Linked DNA regions of Casimicrobium huifangae. The protein of the gene in region 2 binds, or shares a complex with, the protein of the main gene of each other region. Links are inferred from orthologs where the notes say so. Each region holds a gene or a part of one and is shown on either strand. Other genes may lie near its edges.

Evidence for each region.
Region 1: the proteins of FKL89_RS07465 (region 2) and dapF are in contact, whole or in part, in a solved structure (PDB 5YGU), measured with the Escherichia coli proteins. The link is inferred for Casimicrobium huifangae from one-to-one orthologs.

Annotation. Positions count from the first base shown.
Region 1 is NZ_CP041352.1:308,628-320,343, reverse strand. Bases 4,863-7,765 are described here. They hold dapF (diaminopimelate epimerase), read right to left. Parts: upstream 6,787-7,765; coding sequence 5,938-6,786; downstream 4,863-5,937. Other genes in these bases: FKL89_RS01415 (glycosyltransferase family 2 protein), read right to left, coding at 6,799-7,765; FKL89_RS01425 (DUF484 family protein), read right to left, coding at 5,249-5,941; FKL89_RS01430 (tyrosine recombinase XerC), read right to left, coding at 4,863-5,208. Also shown: FKL89_RS01460 (TerC family protein), read left to right, coding at 178-891; FKL89_RS01455 (TerC family protein), read left to right, coding at 965-1,930; FKL89_RS01450 (DUF2062 domain-containing protein), read left to right, coding at 1,934-2,482; FKL89_RS01445 (M35 family metalloendopeptidase), read left to right, coding at 2,599-3,681; FKL89_RS01435 (hypothetical protein), read left to right, coding at 3,704-4,273; more of FKL89_RS01430, read right to left, coding at 4,303-4,862; more of FKL89_RS01415, read right to left, coding at 7,766-8,034; FKL89_RS01410 (glycosyltransferase), read right to left, coding at 8,172-9,239; FKL89_RS01405 (class I SAM-dependent methyltransferase), read right to left, coding at 9,236-10,957; FKL89_RS01400 (glutamate-5-semialdehyde dehydrogenase), read right to left, coding at 10,969-11,716. UniProt on the Escherichia coli protein: Involved in the succinylase branch of the L-lysine biosynthesis and in the biosynthesis of the pentapeptide incorporated in the peptidoglycan moiety. Catalyzes the stereoinversion of LL-2,6-diaminopimelate (L,L-DAP) to meso-diaminopimelate (meso-DAP).
Region 2 is NZ_CP041352.1:1,619,391-1,631,158, reverse strand. Bases 4,156-7,110 are described here. They hold FKL89_RS07465 (RNA pyrophosphohydrolase), read right to left. Parts: upstream 5,942-7,110; coding sequence 5,369-5,941; downstream 4,156-5,368. Other genes in these bases: FKL89_RS07460 (hypothetical protein), read left to right, coding at 6,401-7,110; FKL89_RS07470 (Yip1 family protein), read left to right, coding at 4,644-5,249; FKL89_RS07475 (WD40 repeat domain-containing protein), read left to right, coding at 4,156-4,504. In the rest of the region: FKL89_RS07495 (ABC transporter substrate-binding protein), read left to right, coding at 1-878; FKL89_RS07490 (carbohydrate ABC transporter permease), read left to right, coding at 891-1,760; FKL89_RS07485 (carbohydrate ABC transporter permease), read left to right, coding at 1,763-2,599; FKL89_RS07480 (endonuclease/exonuclease/phosphatase family protein), read left to right, coding at 2,596-3,456; more of FKL89_RS07475, read left to right, coding at 3,461-4,155; more of FKL89_RS07460, read left to right, coding at 7,111-7,897; FKL89_RS07455 (formate dehydrogenase accessory sulfurtransferase FdhD), read left to right, coding at 8,091-8,966; molybdenum cofactor guanylyltransferase MobA, read left to right, coding at 8,970-9,629; FKL89_RS07445 (2'-5' RNA ligase family protein), read left to right, coding at 9,717-10,271; FKL89_RS07440 (antibiotic biosynthesis monooxygenase family protein), read right to left, coding at 10,290-10,592; FKL89_RS07435 (diacylglycerol/lipid kinase family protein), read left to right, coding at 10,709-11,638; molybdopterin molybdotransferase MoeA, read left to right, coding at 11,722-11,768. UniProt on the Escherichia coli protein: Master regulator of 5'-end-dependent mRNA decay.

The DNA.
Region 1 (11,716 bases), 1.3 Mb from region 2 along the record:
GTGGATGGTCCGCGTCCGGGCCGTCTAGCAAGACCTTCGCTATTGAACTGCACGGCATGTGCGGCTGCTGGCGAAGGCACGGGTCACCTGACCATTCCATGTGCGTTCCCCGGCGGCGGTCCTTGCCCTGCGCCGAAAGACTGTTGTTATCAGCGCAATCGCGAACCACTACTACCCATGGACATCTTTTCCACCACCTTCCTGATGGCCTTGCTGACCATCATCGTCATTGACCTGGTGCTCGCTGGCGACAATGCGCTGGTCATCGGTCTCGCCGCCCGCAACGTGCCGGCGCATTTGCAGAAACGGGTGATTCTCTGGGGCACCGCAGGTGCGATCGCGATCCGCATCGCGTTCACGCTTGGCATCGTCTGGCTGCTGAAAATCCCCGGCCTGATGCTGGCAGGTGGCCTGCTCTTGCTGCCGGTTGCATACAAACTGATGAGTCCGCCCGACGATGCCGGTGATGACCACGTCACCGCGAGCACCAATTTTTGGGGCGCGCTGAAGACCATCGTCGTCGCAGATGCGTTGATGGGCGTCGACAACGTGCTGGGCGTTGCCGGTGCGGCGCAGGGCAGCTTCCTGCTCGTTGTCCTTGGCCTGCTGATCAGTGTGCCAATCATGATCTGGGGCTCGACGCTGGTGCTCAAGCTGGTTGACCGTCATCCGTGGATCATCACCGTCGGCGCTGGCGTGCTGATCTGGACCGCGACTCAGATGATCCTCGATGAAAAATTGCTGAGCGAGTATCTGCCGTCGCATTCCTGGTTTGATGAAGTGAGCGGCGCGATCCTGACGTTCGCCATTCTCGGCGCGTTCATCCTGCGCCACCGTCGCAACCGCGCGACGCAGACCAAAGCCGTCGCCTCGATCAGCGGCGCCGCCTGACGGACGCATCCCTCAATTGCCGCTGAAGACGGCCTGCTACGTCAGGCCGGGCGGCGCACAATCTGGAACGAATATGGAAACCATTGGTACATGGTGGATGTGGACGGGCTTTGCCGTCTTTGTCGTGATTGCGATTGCGGTTGACCTGCTGGTCATGCAAAAGCAGGGGGCGCATCGGGTCAGCACCCGCGAGGCCGTCGGCTGGAGCCTGCTCTGGTTCGCGCTGGCCTTCGTTTTCGTCGCCCTGCTGTGGTGGTACCTCGACGGTACGCAGGGTCGAAGCGTTGCCAACGAGACGTCGATGCAGTTCATCACTGGCTACCTCGTCGAGAAGAGCCTGTCGGTGGACAACATCTTCGTCTTCCTGATGCTGTTCACTTACTTCGCGGTTCCTGCCGAGTTCCAGAAGCGCGCGCTGATCATCGGCATCATTGGCGCCATCGTGCTGCGCGCAATCCTGATCCTGGTGGGGGCGTGGCTGCTGGCCAAGTTTCACTGGGTGCTCTATCTGTTCGGCGCCTTCCTGGTCTTCACCGGCGCCAAAATGTGGCTCGCAGCCGGCAAGGAGCCGGACATAAACCAGAACCCGGTGCTCAAGTGGCTGCGCGGACACATGAAAATTGCACCGAACTTTGACGGCGAGAAGCTCACCACCATGGTCAATGGCGTCAAGCACTACACGCCGCTGTTTGTGGTGCTGGTGATGATCGGCACCACCGACGTGATCTTTGCGGTGGACTCCATCCCCGCCATCTTTGCCATTACCGATGACCCGTTCATCGTGCTCACCGCGAACATCTTCGCCATTCTCGGCCTGCGCGCGCTGTACTTCCTGCTGGCCGACCTCGCCGGCCGCTTCCACCTGCTGGCCTACGGTCTGGCGCTGGTGCTGGTGTTCATCGGCGGCAAGATGCTGCTGCTGGATGTCTACAAGATTCCCGTTGGCATTGCACTCGCGGTGACCGCTGCGATCATTGCATCATCGATGCTGGCGTCGCTGTGGACTTCCCGCAACGCCTCCCGTACTAAGGAGGGCTGAGCCATGCGCATCAGGCGCTGGTTGCGACAGATTGAGCCGCGGATACTGGCCGAGCTGGACCGGCCATCACTGGCCTGGGCGAAGCCGTGGCTCGACCGTCATGAGCTATTTGCCTTTACGCGACGGCCGCTTGCCCGTGGCCTCGCCATCGGCCTGCTCTGCGGACTCATTCCGGGGCCGCTGCAGGTGGCCGCAACCATCGTGCTGTGTTCGATGCTGCGGGCCAATGTGGTGATGGGGGTGGCGACGACGTTCTACACCAACCCGTTTACCATCGTGCCGCTCTACGCGCTGGCCTTCCAGATCGGCAGCGCCGTGCTACCCGGCGAACAGGTGATGCCCGTGTTCAACCACGCTGCCGCAGGCGCCAGCGGCTGGTTGCCGGCCTTGAGTGAGTGGGTAAGCGCACTCGGATGGCCCGTGGTGATTGGTCTGCCGGTGATGGGATTCTGGTTCGCACTGAATGGCTACCTGCTGTTTACGTGGTGGTGGTTGCGTCCGGCGGTGGCACGCATGCGGCGGATTCGCAGTCGTTTACCTCGCCCCGTTTGAAATGCGGCAAGCAATTGACGCCCCAATGCAAATGTCATAGTTTTGCGATGTTTCGTGGCCAAAAGCCCGCCGAAACATCACAAATACCAATGAACAAGGCATAAGGAGCAGTATTGATGAAACGCATTTGGCAACTGTGCGCCCTGACGGCGCTCGCCGCTGGTATCGCATCCGCTCACGCAGCACCGCGCGATCGCTCTCTCGACAATGTGCAGGGCGGGGACGTTGCGTCCGTGCAAACCTCCGTGCAATCGGCCAAGGCCTATCACCGCGCCGCCGATGATGTGACGGTCAGCGTGCAGTTCACCAACACTGGCTCTGCAGCAGTCACGCTGCCGCAATGGTTGCTCGATGGCGATGAAGTCGATCGCTCCTTCCTGAAAGTCACCCGCAATGGCGCCGCGGTGCCCTATACGGCCGCGCTGGTCAAACGCGCCCACCCGACGGCCGATGAGCTGGTGGTGCTGATGCCGGGGCAGTCGATCACTGCTTCCTACGAATTGTCGAGCACATTCGATCTCAGCTCCGGCGGTTCGTTTGAGGTGAGCTTTGGCACGGTCGCGCAGAATGCTGCAACCAGCAACGTGCAACCGTCGGAGAGCATCAGTATTGGCGTCGAGGCAAATCCGTTCCGCGACATCATTACTGATATCGACTACAGCAAGGCCGCAGGCGCCGGCGGCATCAGCTACACCGGCAAGTGCACCGCCAGCCAGAAGTCGTCGCTGGTCACCGCGCTCGGCAATGCGCTGGTCTATTCCGATGGCGCCAAAAACTACCTGACCAACACCACGCCGTCGGGAACGCCGCGTTACAGCACGTGGTTCGGCACCTATTCGTCGGCGAACTGGAATACGGTGAAGTCGCACTACACCAACATTTCAAGTGTCTACAACACACAGCCGATTGTGTTTGACTGCAGCTGCAAGAAGACCAACACCTACGCCTACGTCTATCCGTCGCAACCGTACAAGATTTATCTCTGCGGCGCGTTCTGGAACGCCCCGGCTACCGGCACCGATTCCAAGGCGGGAACGCTCGTTCACGAGACCTCGCACTTTACGGTGGTGGCTGGCACCCAGGACTACGCCTACGGTCAGAGTGCGGCAAAGAGCCTCGCAATCAGCAATCCGTCACAGGCGATCATGAACGCCGACAGTCACGAGTACTTCGCCGAGAACACACCGGCGCAGCAGTAAGCGGCTGATGCGGTGGTCGGTCGTGTCAGCCCCTTGCGGCAGATTGTCGCCGACTGGTGCGCACGTCCGCCGCAGCGCTGTTCGTCACGCGCTGGCGACAGCCGCGTTGCTGGTATCGGGTGTCTTGCCCGGTATCGGTGGCGCGGCGACGGTGTCGATGCCTGAGTCTCTCTCCTGCAGCGCATCGATGCCCGCCCGCTTGCGACCGGGGCAGGCCGCCATGCTGACGTTGACGTTGCGCAATGGTGGCCGGCAAACTGCATATCTGCTTCGCCGCAATACGCCGTTCGAAGGTTGGCTGGCTGATAGCGTCACCGTTGAGCGTGACGAAAAGCCCGTGTCATATATCGGTGCAATGGCAAAACGCATGCCGCCGTCGCTGTCGGAGTACCTGTTGCTGCCCGCCGGCAAGACTTACCGCTTCCGCGCCCCGTTGCAGGGCGGTTACGACGTCACCGATGCCGGAAGTTACCGGGTGCAATGGCGCGGAGATGTGCTGGATGTCGTCTTCGGTGCTCGTCCGCAAAGCGGACGCGAGCTGAATCCGGCGACGCTGAACTGCAATCCGGTGACGTTCATTCGGGCCCGTTAGGGCCTTTACCTGCGCTTCGGCGCTCTTGATCACGCCTTGCGCTTGCGAGCGCGTGGATGCGCCTGGTCGTACACCTTGGCGAGATGCTGAAAGTCCAGATGCGTGTAGACCTGAGTCGACGCAATGCTGGCGTGCCCCATCAATTCCTGCACGGCGCGCAGATCCTGCGAGCTCTGCAGCACGTGCGATGCAAACGAGTGGCGCAGGCGATGGGGATAAACGTGACTGGAAATGCCCTGCTGCAATGCGCGCAGCTTGAGTGCGCGCCGCACCACTGGCGGACTGATGCGTTCACCACGGGCACCAACAAACAGGGCAGGCAATCCCACCCCGGTCACCAGCGATGACCTGAGATCGAGCCATTTCCGGATCGCGGTGCACGCCGGTGCCCCCAACGGTACGACGCGTTCCTTTCGCCCCTTGCCAAACACGCGCATCTCACCGCGATCGAGATCGGCATCGCGAACGTCCAGCCCCACCAGTTCGCCGATGCGGATGCCGCACCCATAGAGCACTTCAAACATCGCCTGATCGCGCGCGGCGATCGCGGGTGAATGCGGCTCCGCTGCCGAGGCTGGCGCGTCAACCAGCCGCATCGCTTCGCTCTCGGTCAACGCGTTTGGCAGCCGCTTTGGCGCTCGTGGCGCCTTGATGCCGCTGAATACTGCCGGGTCGGCTTCGCCAACTTTCGCGAGGTGGCGAAACCAGGTGCGCCATGCGGAAAGCGTGACCGCCAGCGTGCGCGGCGCCAGGCCGCCGGCATGCAGACGGGCCAGCGCCCGCTGCATATCGTGTCGAGTAGCCTGCTGCAGAGGTTTGTCACCCAGTTGCTCGAGCAGGGCAACGCAAGCTCGTTCGTAGCGGGCAAGGGTTTGCTCGGAGCCGCGCGCGCGCAGGCTGGCAATGAATGAGGCAAGCGCGGCCTGATGATCCATCGCCAGGTGCTGCCGGTGGTCGCCTGTCAGCTCAGGCAGTTCAGGCGAGCTGCGGCTCGAACCCGCGCTGCGCAAAGCGGGAAAGCGCAGCGCTGGTCAATTGCGCGAGCCGAGTGACGACGTCGGTGGCCATGTCCGGCGTAAAGCGTCCGCCATCCTCGCTGGCCAGCATCAACACCCCCGTCACTCCGCCGTCAACCAGAGGCACATAAGCGAATGATCGGGTGTCGCCACTGCCCGCACCCAGCCAGGCACGCGACTCGTGCGCTGCATTTGGCCCCACATATGGACGGTCGAGACCGCCGATGTAGCTGCGCAGCTCGTCGCTGCACGCGAGCATTTCCTCAAGTCCGTGCTCACCGAGCGACGAACCCCACCAGCGCACGGCGCAAAACGGAATGGCAAAGTCGGAGCGCAAGCTCTCCTGCACGACAGCCAGCGTCAGTGCAGCATCAGGCGCACGTAGCAGCGCCAGTGTGAGGCGGTGCAGCTTTTCAATCAGTCCATCATTGTGCTGACCGTAGCCGATCAACTCCAGCAATTGCTTCTCAAGCTGGCTGTTGCGGTCACGCAGTGAAATGAGCTGGCGCTCCACCATCGAGATGGCGTGCCCACCCTGCGGATGCGGTACCCGCATTGCCGAAAACACGTCGGCGTGATCCATGAAGAAATCCGGATTCGCTTTCAGCCATGCTGCGACGTCATCACCGCTCACCATCTCTGCATCACTCATTGTGCGTCCTCCAGCATTTCTGCGGCCATGGTGCCGTCGGCGACACGCGTCACCGGACCAGTCATCGTGATGCCGTAGTTGTGGTCAATATTGATCGTGATACGTCCGCCTGGCATGTGTACGGTCACATCGGGATCGACCAGTCCAAGACGGTGCGCAACCGCAGCAGCCGCACTGGAGCTGGACCCGGATGCCAGCGTATACCCGGCGCCGCGTTCCCATATCTCGATGCCGATATTGGCGCGATCACGCACCGTCAGAAACTGCACATTGGTGCGCTCGGGAAAGTTGGCATGCCTTTCGACCAACGGCCCAAGTCGATGTACATCCGCCGTGGTCGTGCCCGGGCGTTCGACGACGCAATGCGGATTACCGACGGTTGCACTGGTGAACTGCAGCGTCTCGCCATCGACCGCCAACTGCTCACGGATCACTTCGCGCGGCACGCCCGCGACCGGTATCTTCGTCGAATCAAAACTGACCCTGCCCATCTGCACGGTCACGCTACGGCCTTGATCATGAACGGTCGCTTCAACAATGCCGCCGGGCGTATGAACGCGAAACGGCTCCGGTTTCACCAATCCACGATCAAACAGGTAACGGCAGAAGATGCGCAATCCATTCCCGCTTTTCTGTGCTTCGCTGCCATCCGGATTGAAGATGCGCAGCGCAAACGGAGCGCCATCGCGGGCCGGCAGCGGCCCCCACAAAATGCCGTCGGAGCCAACGCCATAGTTGCGATGACAGATGCGCACGATCTGCGGCACGGTGAACTGCGTCGGCCAGTCGCGCGGATCGATGACCAGATAGTCGTTGCCGAGGGCGTGATACTTGAAGAATTGCATCGCCGGATTGTCTCACCCAGTGACGACAGTGATCCCGGCCCCCAGATGGGTGGGCTGCGCAGCGACTATACGCTGGTAGAAGTCGGTCATCGTAGTCCGAGGTATCAACCGGGCCAGACCGTTGCTGAATATCGTCTCTATGATCGTACTGCCCCAGTTGGCGACACAAGGCGCAAGAGCATGGGTAGGCGCTCGCGACAGTGCCTCCTGAAGAAAACTTCCCATCATGGTGTCGACCTCTTCCCGCTTTGCCGGTCCGAGCTCCGAAATCGTATTGCGCTCGTGAAAACGGTAGCGATAGAGGACTTTGCCTATGTACTCGGGCTCGGTATGCCATAGAGCGCGCAGCACGAAGTCCCAGTCATGGTGATAGCGCAAGTCCTGAAAGCCGCCAACGCGATCAAAGAGTGCCCGGGAAAAGAACAGGTTACCCGTCGACACTGCCGGATTGGCGGCAATGAACGACAGTCCGACCGTCTCGCTGTCAGCAATATTCGACTGGCTGCAGCGAAGGGCGAACACCCGGGGGTCATCGAATTCGTCTATTCGCGAGCCTGCAGCATCGATGCAGTCGACCGCAGAGAATGCAAGCTCGGCGCCAGTTTCGGCAACGCACCGAAGCATCGCAGATAGTCGGCCCGGGCCTAGCAGGTCGTCACTGTTCAGCGGTTGAATGAAGTCTCCGCGAGCGAGCTGAACTGCCTGGTTGAGGGTTGCCGCAGCGCCGCGATTCTCGCGCGCAAGAAAGTGGCACCTGATCGTCGCGCCTTCCATGGCTTGTCGAGCGGCGCTTGCCGACTGATCCGTTGATCCATCATCAATCACGATCAGTTCCAGCGGCGGTATATCCTGCGCAAGCACGGATCGGATGGCGTCGCCGACATAGCGTTCGTGGTTGTAGACGGGCAGCACGACGCTGACCGTCGCGCCGGCGTGACCCGACACGGGATTCGATGGTGTACGGCGCGGAGAGGGTTGTTGGCGCCGGGAATGCGCCAGCGATTGCGCGGTCAACATGCGCGACAACGCCAGGCCGAGGTTATGCTGCATGCTGCCAATCTGCCAATTTGTCTCGTCGAGCGCCGTCATGATCAGGCGCGCCGCCTCCGCGTCATCACCACGTTCCATGCGAATGACACCCAGCATATGCAGGGCGTCGGCATGATTTGGCACAACCTTCAGGGCGTCCCGGTATAGCACCTCGGCACCTGCCAGATCACGGGCTTTCTGCGCTTCCAGCGCACGCAACAGAAGCGCTTCACCGCTACCGGCTGGGCTTGAATGGCCCACCGGATTGCGGGTCCCGCTAGCCGCGATTACTCCGCAACAGTCCTTGTAGCGCCTGCCGCTGCCACATGGGCAGGGTGAGTTGCGTGATACGGTGGTCATTGTCCGCCCTCGAGACGCTGCAATAGATTCGCCACCGCTTCGGCCACGCTGGCGTTGCTGTATCTCGTCAACACGGAGACGCCCGATTCGCGACGGATCGATCCGATCAAATCGCGGTCATCAAGCAGCCTTGAGATCGCTGCAACCCATGCGTCGGGGTCGTTGACACAAAGCAGGCCGGTGATCCCGTCTTCCACGCAGCTTCTGTAAAGCGCCACATCGCTATAAATACCGGGTACACCCAGTGCAGCATACTCGCGAAACTTGAGGTTGGTCTTGCAGTTTTCGAACAGGCTGTCCCCAAGCGGTGCCAGACCAACATCCCACTGTCGAGACGCAGCGAAGTTGACAAAGTCGTCATATCCGGCAATCGCAGGGAAGGTACGGACATTGGCTGCCGTGGCCACCTCGTCAGGCCACCAACCTACGAACTCGAATATCACCCGATTCCCGAATCGAGCTTCGGCCGCGCGGACAATCCCGGCAATCAGTGTCGCCAGGTGATAGCGGGGCGTTGTCGGATAGCCAACACGCAGTGTGGATGCATCCCCTTCTTTGTCGGCGGTCGTCGCGCGCTGCCTGGCTGCCTCGAAAAGGTCGGTGTCCACCCCCGCATTGATCTGGCTCACCGCAGTAGACGAAAACTGTTCGCGCAAGTAGGTGGCCAGCGGCGGCGACTGTACCCACACGACCTGCGCATTCAACAGAAATGTTGACAGGGTGTCGCGCACGCCCGCTCGCCGGAAATACGCGGCGTTGTATGGATCCTGCCTGCTATCAATCTCGAACAAGTTGTCATCCAGGAAGTACGCGTATCCGACGCCATGAGTACGCAGGTATTGGGGGAGCCAGCCGCAACGGGGCAATGCCAGCCGAGAGATGACCAGCGGGGAAAAGGGGCGATTCGACGCGAGTGTCTCTGGCGTCACCACGACTGGTTCGAATCCAGCTCGTACCAGCATTCGCCGCACAATTTCCGTCGTGGCGATCAGGCCGTCCGCCAGCAGCATCACGCGGCGCGCGCCCCGGAAGGCAGTACTGTCCAGCTCCACCGGGTCGCTCAACGTGCGAACAACGAGGAGAAGCTCGCTGGTGTCGGAACATAGCGTGTCAGCGCCTGCCGCAGGCTGGCAGTGACGTCCGCGCCAAGCCAGCGTCCGGCCGGAGTTTCCGCCTGCAGGTCGAGCGCCTTGCGAGCGTCATCCGCGATACGACCTGCGAGTGCCTGGTCAGCAAGTATGTCCTGCGCATGGCGAGCTCGCGCGAGTGCAATAGCGGCGGACAGCAGCGGATGCGGCGGAACATTCTGCTGCTGCATTGCTTCGATCAACCCCGAAAAGTGATTACCGCCACTTTCCTGCATCGCCGCGAACGCCTGCAGCAAGCCGTTGGCCGCAGTCACCGGATCGGGTACCGATGCATATGGCGAGTCGCGCCGGATCACGGCAAATGCTATTGCCATGGCTGCGCCTTGAAGTTCCTGCAGTTGCTTGCCAGCGGCGAAAGTTCTCACCAGTCCCGCTATCGCCGACCACACGAAGGCCGATGCCTCAATGTTGCCCAGCCGGCTGCCGGCAACAATCCAGCGTGTGGCTGCTTCGCAGCGACGGTACCAGCGTGCCGCAGACGCGACATCGCCTTCGCGTTCCGCAACCTGCCCCTCGACAAAGCAGAGTTGCGGCAGGTAAAGACGGGCGCCAGCCACGAATGTCTCAAAGGAGCCGTCGGCGGTTGCCAGGAACGCGTCGACAGCAGCTTCGGTCGACGATCCCGTTCGATGCTCCAGCAGCAGGTCACGGTGGGCTGCGTGCCGCCACTTACGCGCTTCCGCTACTTGCCCACGCAGCACCAGTTCCTTGTACAGACGATAGGCCGCTCCGGCGCGCAGACTGATTCGCTGTGAGTCGATGTCTTTGTCGGTACTTTGCAGCACCTGCAACCGGTTGACGATATCGGCGAGATAACCAAAATAAACCGGCAGCGCCGCGTCGGCGCCGCCGAGGAACCTGACCGGTTCGGCACTGCACCAGCACACCAGACGCTCGTTGTACCGCCGGGTTTCAACGCAGGCGAAACCGCTCTGCCGCATCAGGGCACCGAGCTGCTTTTCCGAGAAAAGCACGCCATGGAAGCCCGGCGCCAAAGCAGCCGTCACTGTGTGATCCGAGTTTTCGGGTGCGACAAATTCAGCCGCCGGAGTCGTCAGCACCAACACGCCACGCGGCGTCAGGCGCGCGGCCAGCTCATGTACAAACGCCACCGGATTGTCGACGTGTTCGATCACCTCGCTGGCATAAATCAGGTCAAACTGGCGACCACGCGCTTCCGGGACATCAGCAAGCAGGGCGTTATGGATGTGCGATCCGAGCAGCTTGCGCCCCACGGCTGAGTAGATCGCCGGATCGCAGCCGATGGCGTCTGCATTCATGCACCGGTGCCACCAGTCGACGGTGAAACCGAAGCCGCAGCCCACCTCCAGAAATGACCGATCGCGAGCATCGGCCAGCAACGCAACCGGCCACAGCATCTCCCACAGGCCACCACTGCTCTCCACATAGCTGCGCACGAACAATGCCTCGTCCGTGTCGTAGAGATGTTCGAAGGCAATCATTTGCCCACGTAGCGAGAGGCTACCGCAATTGCTGCAGCGGTCGAAAATGCAGTCGGTACCAGCGTCCGCCTGGTGCGCCGTCTTTACGTGGGCGTGCAGGGTGCCAGCGGCACCGCAGCCGTGGCAGGTGCCAGCACTGGTTGGCACGTTCTGCAGGCTCCAGGTCAACATTGGCGTGCCGTTCAGGCCCTCACACTACCATCACCCAGCACCACATACTTCTGCGTAGTGAGCCCCTCGAGCCCGACGGGCCCGCGCGCGTGCAGCTTGTCGGTCGAGATGCCGATCTCGGCGCCGAGGCCGTATTCAAAGCCATCGGCGAATTGCGTGCTGGCATTGACCATGACGCTCGCCGAATCCACCTCGCGCAGGAAGCGCTGGGCGTGGCTCCAATGCTCGGTGACGATGCTGTCGGTGTGGTGCGAGCCATATTGCTCGATGTGCGAGATGGCCGCATCGAGATCGGCCACGACCTTGATCGAGACGATTGGCGCGAGATATTCAGTTGACCAGTCTTCCTCGCTGGCTGCCTTTACATCGAACGCGGCAAGCGCGCTGCGGGTACGTTCACAGCCGCGCATCTCCACGCCCTTGTCGGCAAAAACCTTGGCAATGCGCGGCAGCACGTCATGAATGCGCGCCTCGTGCACCAGCAGTGACTCCATCGCGCCACAGACACCGTAGCGACGGGTTTTCGCGTTGTCCGCGATGCGCACCGACTTGTCGAGGTCGGCATGCTCGTCCACATACACATGGCAATTGCCGTCGAGGTGCTTGATCACCGGCACCTTGGCGTCGGCCGCGATGCGTTCAATCAGGCCTTTGCCACCGCGCGGAATGATGACGTCGATGTATTCCGGGCGGGTGATCATTTCCCCCACCGCCGCACGGTCGGTGGTTTCGATCACTTGCACCGCCGTCTCCGGCAAT
Region 2 (11,768 bases):
AAACTTGGGGCGTGCCGTTCCAGCGCTCGACCGTGGTGCTTTACTGGAACAAGGAGCTGTTCAAGGAAGCCGGGCTCGACCCGAACAAGGCGCCGCAGACCTGGGCCGAGATGACCAGCATGGCGCAGAAGCTCACCAGGAAGGACGCCAGCGGGAAGGTGATGCAATACGGCGTGCAGATTCCTTCGAGCGGTTTTCCGTACTGGCTGTTTCAGGGCCTGACCACTCAGAACGACGTAATCCTCGCCAACGAAGCCGGCACCCAGACCAAGTTTGACGATCCGAAGGTGATCGAAGCACTGCAATACTGGGTTGATCTGTCGAAGAAGTACGGCGTGCATCCGTCCGGTATCGTGGAATGGGGCACCACACCGAAGGATTTCATGGAGAAGAAGGTCGCCATGATCTGGACGACCACGGGCAACCTGACCAACATCCGTACCAACGCCAAGTTTGACTTCGGTGTAGCAATGTTGCCGGCCGGCAAGAAGCGCGGTTCTCCGACCGGCGGTGGCAATTTCTTCATCTTCAAGAAGGCCACGCCGGCGCAGCAGGAGGCGGCGTTCAAGTTTGCGAAATGGTTGACGCAGCCGGCACGCGCCGCACAATGGGGCATTGATACGGGCTACGTTGCGGTCTCGCCCGCTGCGTGGGACACACCGGCACTCAAGAAATACGCGGCCGAATTTGCACCTGCCGCGGTGGCACGCGATCAGTTGCAGTACGCAGTGGCTGAGCTTTCCACGCACGACAATCAGCGCGTGACCAAAGCCTTCAACGACGGACTGCAGGCCGCACTCACCGGCAGCAAGACCGCAGAGGCTGCGATGAAGGACGCGCAGAAGGAAGCCGAACGTCTGCTGCGCAGCTACAAGTAAGTTGTACACCCCGTGAACGCGCAAAAGCAGGCACACGCCTGGCTGCTCCTGCTGCCAGCGCTGACCTTGCTAGTCGCGTTCACGCACTATCCCGCCATCGCCACGCTGATTGACAGCTTCATGTCGACGCCGAAGCCCTACCGGGCGTCGGTGTTCGTTGGGATCGACAACTACGCGGCGATGGTGGACGACCCGATCTTCTGGCAGGCGCTGCGCAACAACCTGTGGTTTGCGCTGGCCACTATTCCCCTGTCCGTCGGCCTGGCACTGGCAATGGCGCTCTGGGTCAACGGCAAGATCGCCGGGCGCGGTTTCCTGCGCATGGCGTACTTCACGCCTACAGTGTTACCAATGATTGCGGTGGCGAACATCTGGCTCTTTTTCTACACGCCGAGTTATGGCCTGCTGGAGCAAATTGGCAATCTGTTCGGATTGCCTTCACAGAACTGGCTCGGCGACAAGGCCACCGCATTGGGCGCCATCACCGCGGTTGCGATCTGGAAGGAGGCTGGCTTCTTCATGATCTTCTATCTCGCGGCACTGCAGGGAATCAACCCGAGCTTGCGCGAGGCCGCCGCCATTGAGGGCGCCAGCCGCTGGTTCTTCTTCCGCCGCGTGCTGTGGCCGTTGTTGATGCCGACCACGATTTTTGTGCTGGTCAACGCCGTCATCAACGCCTTCCGCATGGTCGATCACGTGGTCGTGATGACGCGGGGCGGACCGGACAACGCCACCACGCTACTGCTCTACCACCTCTACGAAGTCGGCTTCAAATTCTGGGACCAGGGCTATGCGGCAGCGGTGACCGTGGTGCTGCTGGCCGCGCTGGCCACCGTCGCGCTGGTGCAGTTTTTCGTGCTTGACCGCAAGGCGCACTACTGACCATGGCCGATGCAATCGCTTTGAGGCAGGCCAATCCGGCTGGTCAATGGCTGGACACGTTGGCAGCGTGGGGGCTGGCGATCCTGTGGATTCTGCCGCTGGCCTACGCGGTGTGGACCGCCTTTCATCCCGCCGAATTTTCCGCGAAGTTCTCACTCACGGCGCCGCTGACGCTGGAAAACTTCGCCCGTGCGTGGGAAGCAGCGCCGTTCGCACGCTACTTTCTCAACACCACGCTGCTGGTGAGCCTGATCCTTGGCTCGCAACTGCTGCTGTGCACGCTCGCTGCCTACGCCTTTGTGCGCTACGAGTTCCGTGGCAAGAACGTGGTGTTCGCGCTGGTACTGGTGCAGCTGATGATCATGCCGGACGTGTTGCTGGTCGAGAACTACAAGACGATGAGCCGGCTTGGGCTGATCGACACGCTGTTTGGCATTGGTTTGCCCTACTTCGCCTCGGCATTCGCCATCTTCCTGCTGCGGCAAACGTTCAAGGGCATTCCGAAGGAACTGGTCGAGGCCGCCACCATGGAGGGCGCCAGCACGCTGCAGATCCTCTGGCGCGTCTATGTGCCCCTCGCGAAGCCTGTGTACGTGGCGTTTGCGCTGGTATCGGTGAGCTATCACTGGAACAACTTTCTCTGGCCGCTAGTGGTGACCAATTCGGTCAATTCACGTCCACTCACCGTGGGCCTGCAGGTATTTGCGTCGGCCGATCAGGGCATTGACTGGTCGATCATCACCGCTGCGACACTGCTAACTGCGGCGCCACTGCTGCTGGCCTTCCTGCTGTTCCAGCGACAATTCGTGCAGTCCTTCATGCGTGCCGGCATCAAATGAAAATCCTGACCTGGAATGTGCAGTGGTTCTGCGGACTGGATGGCGTCGTCGATGTTGCACGGGTTGTCGCGCATGCGCGAGCTATGGCGGATTTCGATGTGCTCTGCCTGCAGGAAGTGGCCATCAACTATCCACGTCTCGACGGCAACGCGTCGCAGGATCAGCCGCAGCAACTACGTGAATTGCTGCCCGGCTTTGAAATTTTCTTCGGCGCTGCGGTAGACGAGCTCGCCCCTGATGGCAAATCGCGGCAACGCTTCGGCAACCTCATTGCCACCCGTCTACCGGTGGCGCAGGTGCATCACTACACTCTGCCCTACCCGGCCGATGCAACGCCAGGGGGCGTACGCAGCATGCCTCGCATCTGCGTGTCGGCGACGGTGCTGACGACGATCGGGCCGGTACGTTTCATGACCACGCACCTTGAGTTCTACTCGCCGGCAATGCGCATGGCGCAGGCTCGCGAGCTGCTACGCCTGCACGCGCAGGGCTGCGCGCTGGCCGCGCATCCACCGCTGCTCGACGACACCGGTTCACCATTTCAGAGCAAGCCGCATACGGCGCATTGCATCCTGACCGGTGACTTCAACTTCGAGCCGGACAGTGACGAGTACGCGTTGCTGCAAACGCCACAGGTGGGCGCCAGCCGGCTGGTCGATGCCTGGACACTGGTGCACGCTGGCACGCCTCACGCGCCGACGTTCCGGCTGTATGACCGTCGCTATGGACCAGAACCCATTTCCTGTGATTTCCTGTTTGTCAGTGATGGGCTGGCGCCACGGGTGCGTCGCGTGGACGTCGATCTGGTGACTCGGGTGTCGGATCACCAGCCGGTATTGCTTGAAATCGCGACCTAGCGCAGTGAAGTGCCACTTCGCTGGGTGGATCCCGGCCCTATTCGCCTCGGCCCTTTCTGCTGCCGCGCTTGCGCAATCGTTTACCTCGCGCGAGCTGGTTGACGTAGAGTTTGTCGACAGCAATGGGTTGGCCATTCTGGTCAGCAACCCTGCGGCGCGTGCCCCGGGGCTCTACCATTGGGCGCACCGTGCCTCGGGGCCCACCAAAGTATGTGCACTCGCTTCGCCAGCGAGTTTCTCGTTTGATCGTCGCTTTATCATTGAACGGGTACGCGGTGAGCCATCCATCGTGAACGTTTTCGATGTCCGACGCTGCCGTCGTGTCGCCCATATCCGCGTCCCCGGCAGCATCGTGGTGGACGCCGACGCACACGGCAAACAGCTCGCCGTCGCAACCCGCGACAAAGACGGCAACCGCAAAGTGCGGCTGTTCACCTTCCGCGGCAAACAGCTCGCGGAAACGTCCGTGGGCGTCAACGTCGAGATGGGTTTCTCGCCAGACGGCAAGGCGCTGGTGAATTTCGATCTGAGCGACAAAACGGACGCCCGCAGCGGGATCTGGACGCTACCGCGACTGAAGCGTGCGCCGGCGCCGGCATGGGCAATCGAGGGTGAAACGACCTTTGTGCAAGGCACGCGTTTCGTCAAGCGCTACGCAGCAAATTCGCTGTCGGTGGTTCGCTGGCCAGACGGTCGCCGCCTGCACACGGTGGCGGCCGGCCAGAACGCGCGCCTGCGCGCGCTGTCCGGCAACGGACGCTACGGTTTGCTGCATCAGCGCCAGGAACAACTTGAGTCGCTCGACTGGATCGATTTCGCGACAGGGCGGCGCCTCACCATCGCCAGCGGGCCGCACGGCGGTATCGATCACGCCACCATTGACGCTACGGGCCGATCGTTCGCCTGGACCGAGCGCTCCGCAGGCAGCGACAACCGGGTCACCGTCCGCAAGGCCAGCATCGACGTCGAAGGGACACCTGTCATCCGTCCAGCCAATCCACTCGATGCGATCGGGGAGAAGCCCGCAAGCGCCGTGAGCCAGCCATAGCAGGTCATCGCCTGCGCATCTGTTCAGTACCGTTTATCCGTCATACACTCACGAGACTGCGGCGGGTGACGCTTTCCCACGGCGGCTTTCGTCTTATCACTGACACCGATTCCAACCATCTTTTCAGGGGAACAGTACGATGGATCTAGCAAAGTTGATCGAGCGCGCAAAGGGCATTTGCCTGTCGCCCAAAGCTGAGTGGCCGAAGATTGCCGCAGAGACGACCGACGTCAAGTCACTCTATGTCGGTTACGCCGCGATCCTCGCCCTGATTCCGGCCATCTGCGGTTTCATCGGCATGACGGTGATCGGCGTGTCGATGCCGATCGTCGGCACCATCCGCACCCCGATCGCGGCAGGCCTGGCTCAACTGATCATCGGCTACGTGCTTGGCCTTGGGGTCATCTATCTGGTGGGCATGATCGTCAATGCGCTGGCACCAACGTTCAGCGGCGAAAAAAATCTGATCCAGGCGCTGAAGCTGGTGATCTACTCATCGACACCGGTGTGGATTGCCGGCGTGCTTTCGCTGATCCCGATGCTCGGCGTCTTGACTATCATCGCCGCGCTGTACGGTCTCTATCTTCTCTACATTGGCCTGCCTGTACTGATGAAGAACCCTGAGGACAAGTCGATCGGCTACACGGCGCTGATCGTCGTCTGCTACATCGTTGCGGCGCTGATTGTTAGCGTGGTCATTGGCGCGCTTGCGGGCGGCGCCGACATGATGCGCGGCCGCTTCTAAGCTCCGTCGCACAGTGGTCCGGCAACGCGCCGGACCAGCGCAGAAAAGGCCGCAATTGCGGCCTTTTTTATTTCCGGTTACGGCAGCCGGCCTTACCCGCCGCGCGCGTGCTGCCCGGCCTACTCGCGCGACTGCGACTGCGTTAGCGGCAATTGATAGCCCTCCGGTGGCGAGTGCATTGCAGGCCCATACAAGCGCTCGCGCCGCGTGTAAGGCTTGCCCTGATGCAGAAAGCGCTCAAGCTCGTTCAGCGCCCGCCGGTAGACGTCGCGCTTGAACTCGATCACACCGTCGAGATCGACCCAGTAGTCATTCCACCGCCAGGCATCAAACTCGGGTTTGGTATCGGCGCGCAGATTCAGGTCGCTATCGCGCCCGGTCAGCCGCAGCAGATACCAGATCTGTTTTTGCCCACGATAATTGCCGCGCCACTCACGCTTGATCCACGTGGAGGGCACTTCATATCGCAACCAGTCCCGGGTTCTCCCGAGAATCCTTACATGTTCCGGCCGTAAGCCAACCTCTTCCTGGAGCTCACGGAACATGGCTTCCTCCGGGCTTTCGCCAGGGTTGATTCCGCCTTGCGGAAACTGCCAGGAATGCTCACGTATCCGCTTTCCCCAAAAAACCTGGTTTCTGTGATTGGCAATCACAATGGCGACGTTCGGCCGGAAGCCGTCTTTGTCCAACATACGTCACCCAAACACTTCTATTTGCAGTGATTGTCACACAAGGTTGCCACTCGCGCTTACTCCCGCAAAACCGTGGCGTCCTTGACGCGGAACAACTTGACCCGCACAAAACGACTCTCGCAAGATCGCAAGCAGCTTTTAGCCAGAAGTCACGCTACATTTTGGGTTTGAAGGCGGAAATTAGCAAAGTTGACTTTGTCGATTTCTGCGTGCTATCCCTTATTCTTAAAGCGTTTATTGCAAAAAGGTGATGCGCAGTGCGGCCAATGCAAACGGATCGCAACCCGTCTACGGGCGTTGCCTTTTCGTGCCGGTGAGTCCCTGCAGGCGGACACGCCGGAACACGCAGTGACGGCAGCGGTACATCGTGTTGAAATTGTGTCGCCCTCAATTTCCCAAAATCCCTGCACCACCGAGGCAGGCGCCTCTTCCCTGCTTCGCTTGACCTCCGATTGAGACATGCTGTTGTCGCGCCCCAACCGTTCCACCCCGTGCCATCCCCTTCCGACCGCCGCCAGCGGCGCCCGCCGCAACAACGCCAGCCGATGCTGGTCGGCGGTGACACTGCTCGCCACCGTGTTCGCCGCAACCACGGCGTCCGCCGCGCCGCCCACCATTGGCGACGCGACGGCCTCATCGGCTGACTTCACCGTCGCTGCCGTCAGACCGCCGGACTCATACACGCCGTTGATGGGGTCGTTTCTCATGTTCGGTGCAGACGCGCTGGACTGGACCTCCTACTCGTTCTGGAGATCGCTTGCGGGCAACGCCCCGCGCGATCAGGCGCTGCAGAGCATGTACGCTGGATACGCCACGGTGGCCGGGTTCCCGGCTTTCCTGCTCAACGAAGAGATCATCGCGAAGTTCTGGGTCAATCTCTTTGGCACGGCACCAGACAGTGCACAAAGCCTCTTCTGGACATCAAGACTCAACACCTACGATGTGACGAGCCCGACCACCAGCAAGGGACGGGTGATGGCCGATCTGATCGATTTCACAATGACAGGCACCGCTGCGGCTCTAGTGCGAGTGCGTAACCGCCTGAGTGCGGCGCAAATGATCAAGTACGAAACCGATACCGCGACCGAACAGGGCAGCACCACCGACCGCAACGTGGTGCTGAATGCCTCGCGCGCCAGGTTGCAGCCGATCACTGATGCACTCTCGACGCGGGACGCTGCCGTTGCCACCCTGCCACGGTTGCGCTGGGTGATCGAGCAAAACGGCATCGCGCCCAAAGCGACCTTCGATGCCGCAAGCGGTGAACTGGTCGTCAATGGCACCGAAATGGTGGCGCTCGCTGGTGCCAACAACGACATTGATCCGACCAAACTCACTCTCTATGGCGAAGGCACCGCCTATCCCCTCACCTCCAGTGGCGTCGAGATCACCAGCGCGACACAGTTTCGCATCACCCTCAATCAGGCGGACCGTCAGGGCTTGCTGACACGGCTCAACCGCGACGGCACTTCGTCAAAAGGTAACGTGAGTTATCTGCTGGCCGCCACGCCCGGCTGGAACACCGCGTATGGTGCCGCACAACCGCAAGCGGCACTCACCGGAACCCGGATCAGCGTGAGTAACGTGGCGCTCCTGAACGTGGACAAGAGTGACGCCACCGCTTACGACGCCGCGACTGACGGCGTGCTGCTCCTGCGTTATCTGCTCGGCCAGCGTGGCGCCGCGCTGATCGCGAGCGCACGCGGCACCGGCACCACGCTGCGCGATGCAACCGCGATTGAGACGTATCTGGCCGGGGCATTGCCCGTGTTTGACGTGGACGGCGACGGGCAGACGCTGCCGCACACCGATGGCCTGATGATCCTGCGCCGGCTGTTGAATCCGGGCGCTGCCACGACCGACGTTGCCGCGATGGCAGCCATCACCGCCGGCGCCAAACGTGGCAGCCGTAGCGATGTCGAAATCGTCAATCTCATTGATGCATTGACGCCCTAGCAGCCACTCCCTCGCAACAAACGACTTTTTCGTGAAAAGCCCATCAAATAAGGGCTCATGGGGTCAATTGACTACTTGTCGACTTTTGCACTTTTGCTCACAAAGCCCATATCCAATGGTCATTCCATAGAAAAGCTGATGGACTTTCCGCAGGCAACAAGGACAACTGCGAACCCGTCGCTAACATGCCGGTATGCCCACACACGATGACAAAATTCACCGCGATCGACGTTACCGCCCGCAGCTTAGCCAGAGTGCCCGCCCGGCCACCTTTGAAGTCGCCACCCGCGATGAACACGGCAATGCCGGCACCGCCGCCATCGCTGGCGAGCATCCGTTGACGGTTTACGTCGACAAGCGCGAGATCCTGACACTGATGACGCTCGGCGCGGCGCCGGAAGCGCTGGTCATCGGCTATCTGCGCAACCAGCGGCTGGTGGACTCGATTGAAGACCTCGTTGCGGTACAGGTGGACTGGGAAGTCAACGCCGCCTCGGTCTACACCCGCAACGGTCTCATCAATCTCGAAGAAAAGATGGCGCACCGGACCAAAACCACCGGCTGCGGCAGCGGCACGGTGTTTGGCGACCTGATGGCAGACATCGACGCGATCCACCTGCCCGCTGCCGACGAAAGCGTGCAGCTGACGCAAAGCACCCTTTACGCGCTCGCCGAGCTGGTACGCAAGCACGAAACCATCTACAAGCAGGCAGGCGCCGTGCACGGCTGTGCGCTGTTCAACACAAGGCCTGAACTGCTCTATTTCGTCGAGGATGTCGGCCGCCACAACGCCGTGGATGCCATCGCCGGCATGATGTGGCTTGACGGTGTGGACGGCAGCGACAAGATCTTCTACACCACCGGTCGATTGACCAGCGAAATGGTGATCAAGGCCGCGCAAATGGGTGTGCCCTTCCTCGTATCGCGCTCCGGGGTCACTCAGATGGGATACGAAATAGCGAAGCAGGTGGGCATGACAATGATCGGCCGTGCGGTGAACAAGCATTTCCTGCTGTTCAACGATCCCGGTCGCTTTGTTTTCGATGCCACTGCATCGAAGGACGAATGACGAATGACCAGTGACGACATTGCGCCATCGAATGCAGCGAACGAGGCGGTCAACCCGTCACTCGTCACTCGTCCTTCGTCATCGCGCTTGGCACGCGTTACCGGCCTCGTACTCGCCGGCGGCATGGGCCGCCGCATGGACTCGCGCGACAAGGGCCTGGTGCCATTTCGCGGCAAGCCCATGGTGGCGCACGTCGTCGAACGCCTGGCGCCGCAGGTCGGATCGGTGCTGATCAACGCCAATCGCAATGTCGAGCAATATGCGGCCTTCGGCCATCCAGTCATCAGCGATGAAGTTGGCGGCTTTGCCGGCCCGCTCGCCGGCCTGCATGCCGGCATGCGAGCGTGTACGACGGAGCTGATCGTCACCGCGCCGTGCGATTCACCGTTCCTGCCGCTCGACCTTGTCGCCCGCCTGCATACTGCGATGGAGAGCGAAATCGCCGACCTCGCCGTCGTCCGCACCGGCGGCTTCGCGCAGCCCGTGTTCGCACTCTACAGCGTCGCGCTGCTACCCAGCCTGACTGCCTTTCTGGAGAGCGGCGGCCGCAAGATTGACGCCTGGTACAGCGCTCACCGGGTGGCGGAGGTCGAGTTCGACGACGAGGCTGCCTTCGCCAACATCAACACCATCGACGAGCTGCAATCGCTGGAGCGCGACTGAGCAACACTGGCGCCGTGACGACGGCGCCCAGTTGCCTGTTGCCTGTCGCGCCCTGGTACGCGGCTGCCATTGCGCTATGAATGCCGTGTGGCCCGCAAGAAACTCACCTACATCCTGCGACCGACGCTGCCGCGGCGCGCGATCGTGTGGTTCCCGCAATTTGTCAACCAGAAGTCGATCGATCGCTTCCGCGGCCTGCACGACCCGCAAGCGCAGGCACTGCCGCCGCATCTGACGCTGGTATTTCCGTTTCACTCACGATTGACGCTGGACCAGATTGCGGCGCATGCGCAGAAGGTGCTGCGCGCCTGGCCTTGCTTTCCGGTGGTGATGCACGGATTCTGGTCCGCGCAAAACGAGTTCATCGGCATCGGCACCCAGGTGGGCACCGACGCGCTCGTTGAAATGCATGACCGCCTGTATCGTGGGCCGCTGGAGGAGTTCCTGCGTCCCGAGTTCGACTACACGCCGCACATCACCCTGGCGCAGGCAACGGAGACCGACCGCTATGAGGCGCTGTGCACTGCCGCTGCAGTGGTCACGCGCGAATCGTTCCGCGATGTGCTGCGCACCGTCACCATCATCCGCGACAACGGCGACAATGACTGGGTACGCGAACGCGACCTGCACCTGATGTGGTGAGGCCCCGGCGCTACACCATCACGCTGACTTGCTAACCAGCTCAAAGTGCTCCACCACCGGCGGCTGCGCGAAGAACGGTCCGACGATGGCACGCCACTCGGGGAACAGCGGCCCCTGACGAAAGTCCACGGTGTGCGCTTCCAGCGTTTCCCAGTAGATGAACAGCAGATAGCGCTCGGGCGATTCGACGCCCCGATTCACCTTGTAACCGCAAAAACCGCCAGCGCGCGCGATCACGGTCTCCACACCACGCTTGATCGCAGCATCGAATTCGGCCTGTTTGCCCGCTGCAATGCGAATGTCGGCCACTTCAAGAATCATCTTCCACCTCCGTCGGGGTCAAATACAGGAATGCCCGCCATGTTACGGAAACCTGCCACCGGTTTGTCGAGGGTGCTCCGAAACCCGTGCCCGCATTGCCTATACTCTGGCCCGCCATGAGTTCCGCCCTTGTCATGCTCAATCCCTTCGCCGGCGGTGGCCGTGCCGCGAAGCTGGAAGAAGCCATCCGTACCCGCATCCGCACCGATCATCCGGGGGCGCGATTCGTGGTCGCAGGCACCATCCCGGAAGCACACGCGCTCATTGAGGACACACCGCCCGACGCCCGCATTGTGCTGATTGGCGGCGATGGCACCATCAACCGCATGCTGCCGCCGCTGGTGCGCACCACGCGCGAACTCGGTATCGTCCCGCTCGGCAGCGGCAATGACGTCGCCCGTGCACTGAACCTGTTCACCCTCGCGTGGCCCGAGGCGCTGGCGCATGCGCTCACAGCACCGGCCACCACGATTGACGCCGGTGTCGTGACCTTCGGCGAACGCGAAGTGCCCTTCCTCGCCTGCTGCACCTGCGGTTTCGATTCGGCTGTTGCGCTGCGCGCGCTCAACGGCCCGCGCTGGCTGCGTGGGCTGCCGCGCTACCTGCTGGCAACGCTGAAGGAGCTGCTGTTCCTGCGCCACTGGAACCTCACCGTGCACTGCGAGGGCAAGCCACTGCGAGCCGGTACCGCCCTGTTCGCATCGGCATTGAACACACCGAGCTTTGGCAGCGGCATCCCGGCGGTGCCTCATGCCCGCATCGACGATGGCAAGCTCGATCTGCTGGTCGCGGGCCGCTTCAGTCGCGCCAGTGCAATGGTGATGCTGCCTCGATTGCTAATGGGAAAGCACCTGAGCGACGCCCGGCTGCACACCAACGCCTTTACTGGCATCGAAATTCACGGCAGCCCGGACGTACCCATCGCGGTCGATGGTGAATACCTGGGCGAAACGCCACATTTGATGATCGACGTCCTGCCTGCCTCGCTGCGGGTAGTCGCGAGATCGCTGCCCACCACGACCAACGGAACCGCTACAACCGCGTAGCCGGCTGCCCGCGCCCCACGCCACGCCCCTGCAGCTGTTCGCGGCATAAACTTCCTGCTTTCGCCATTCCACCGCTTCACATCATGGCCGCCACCATCCGCGAACTCTCCTGCGCCGACGACTACGATCC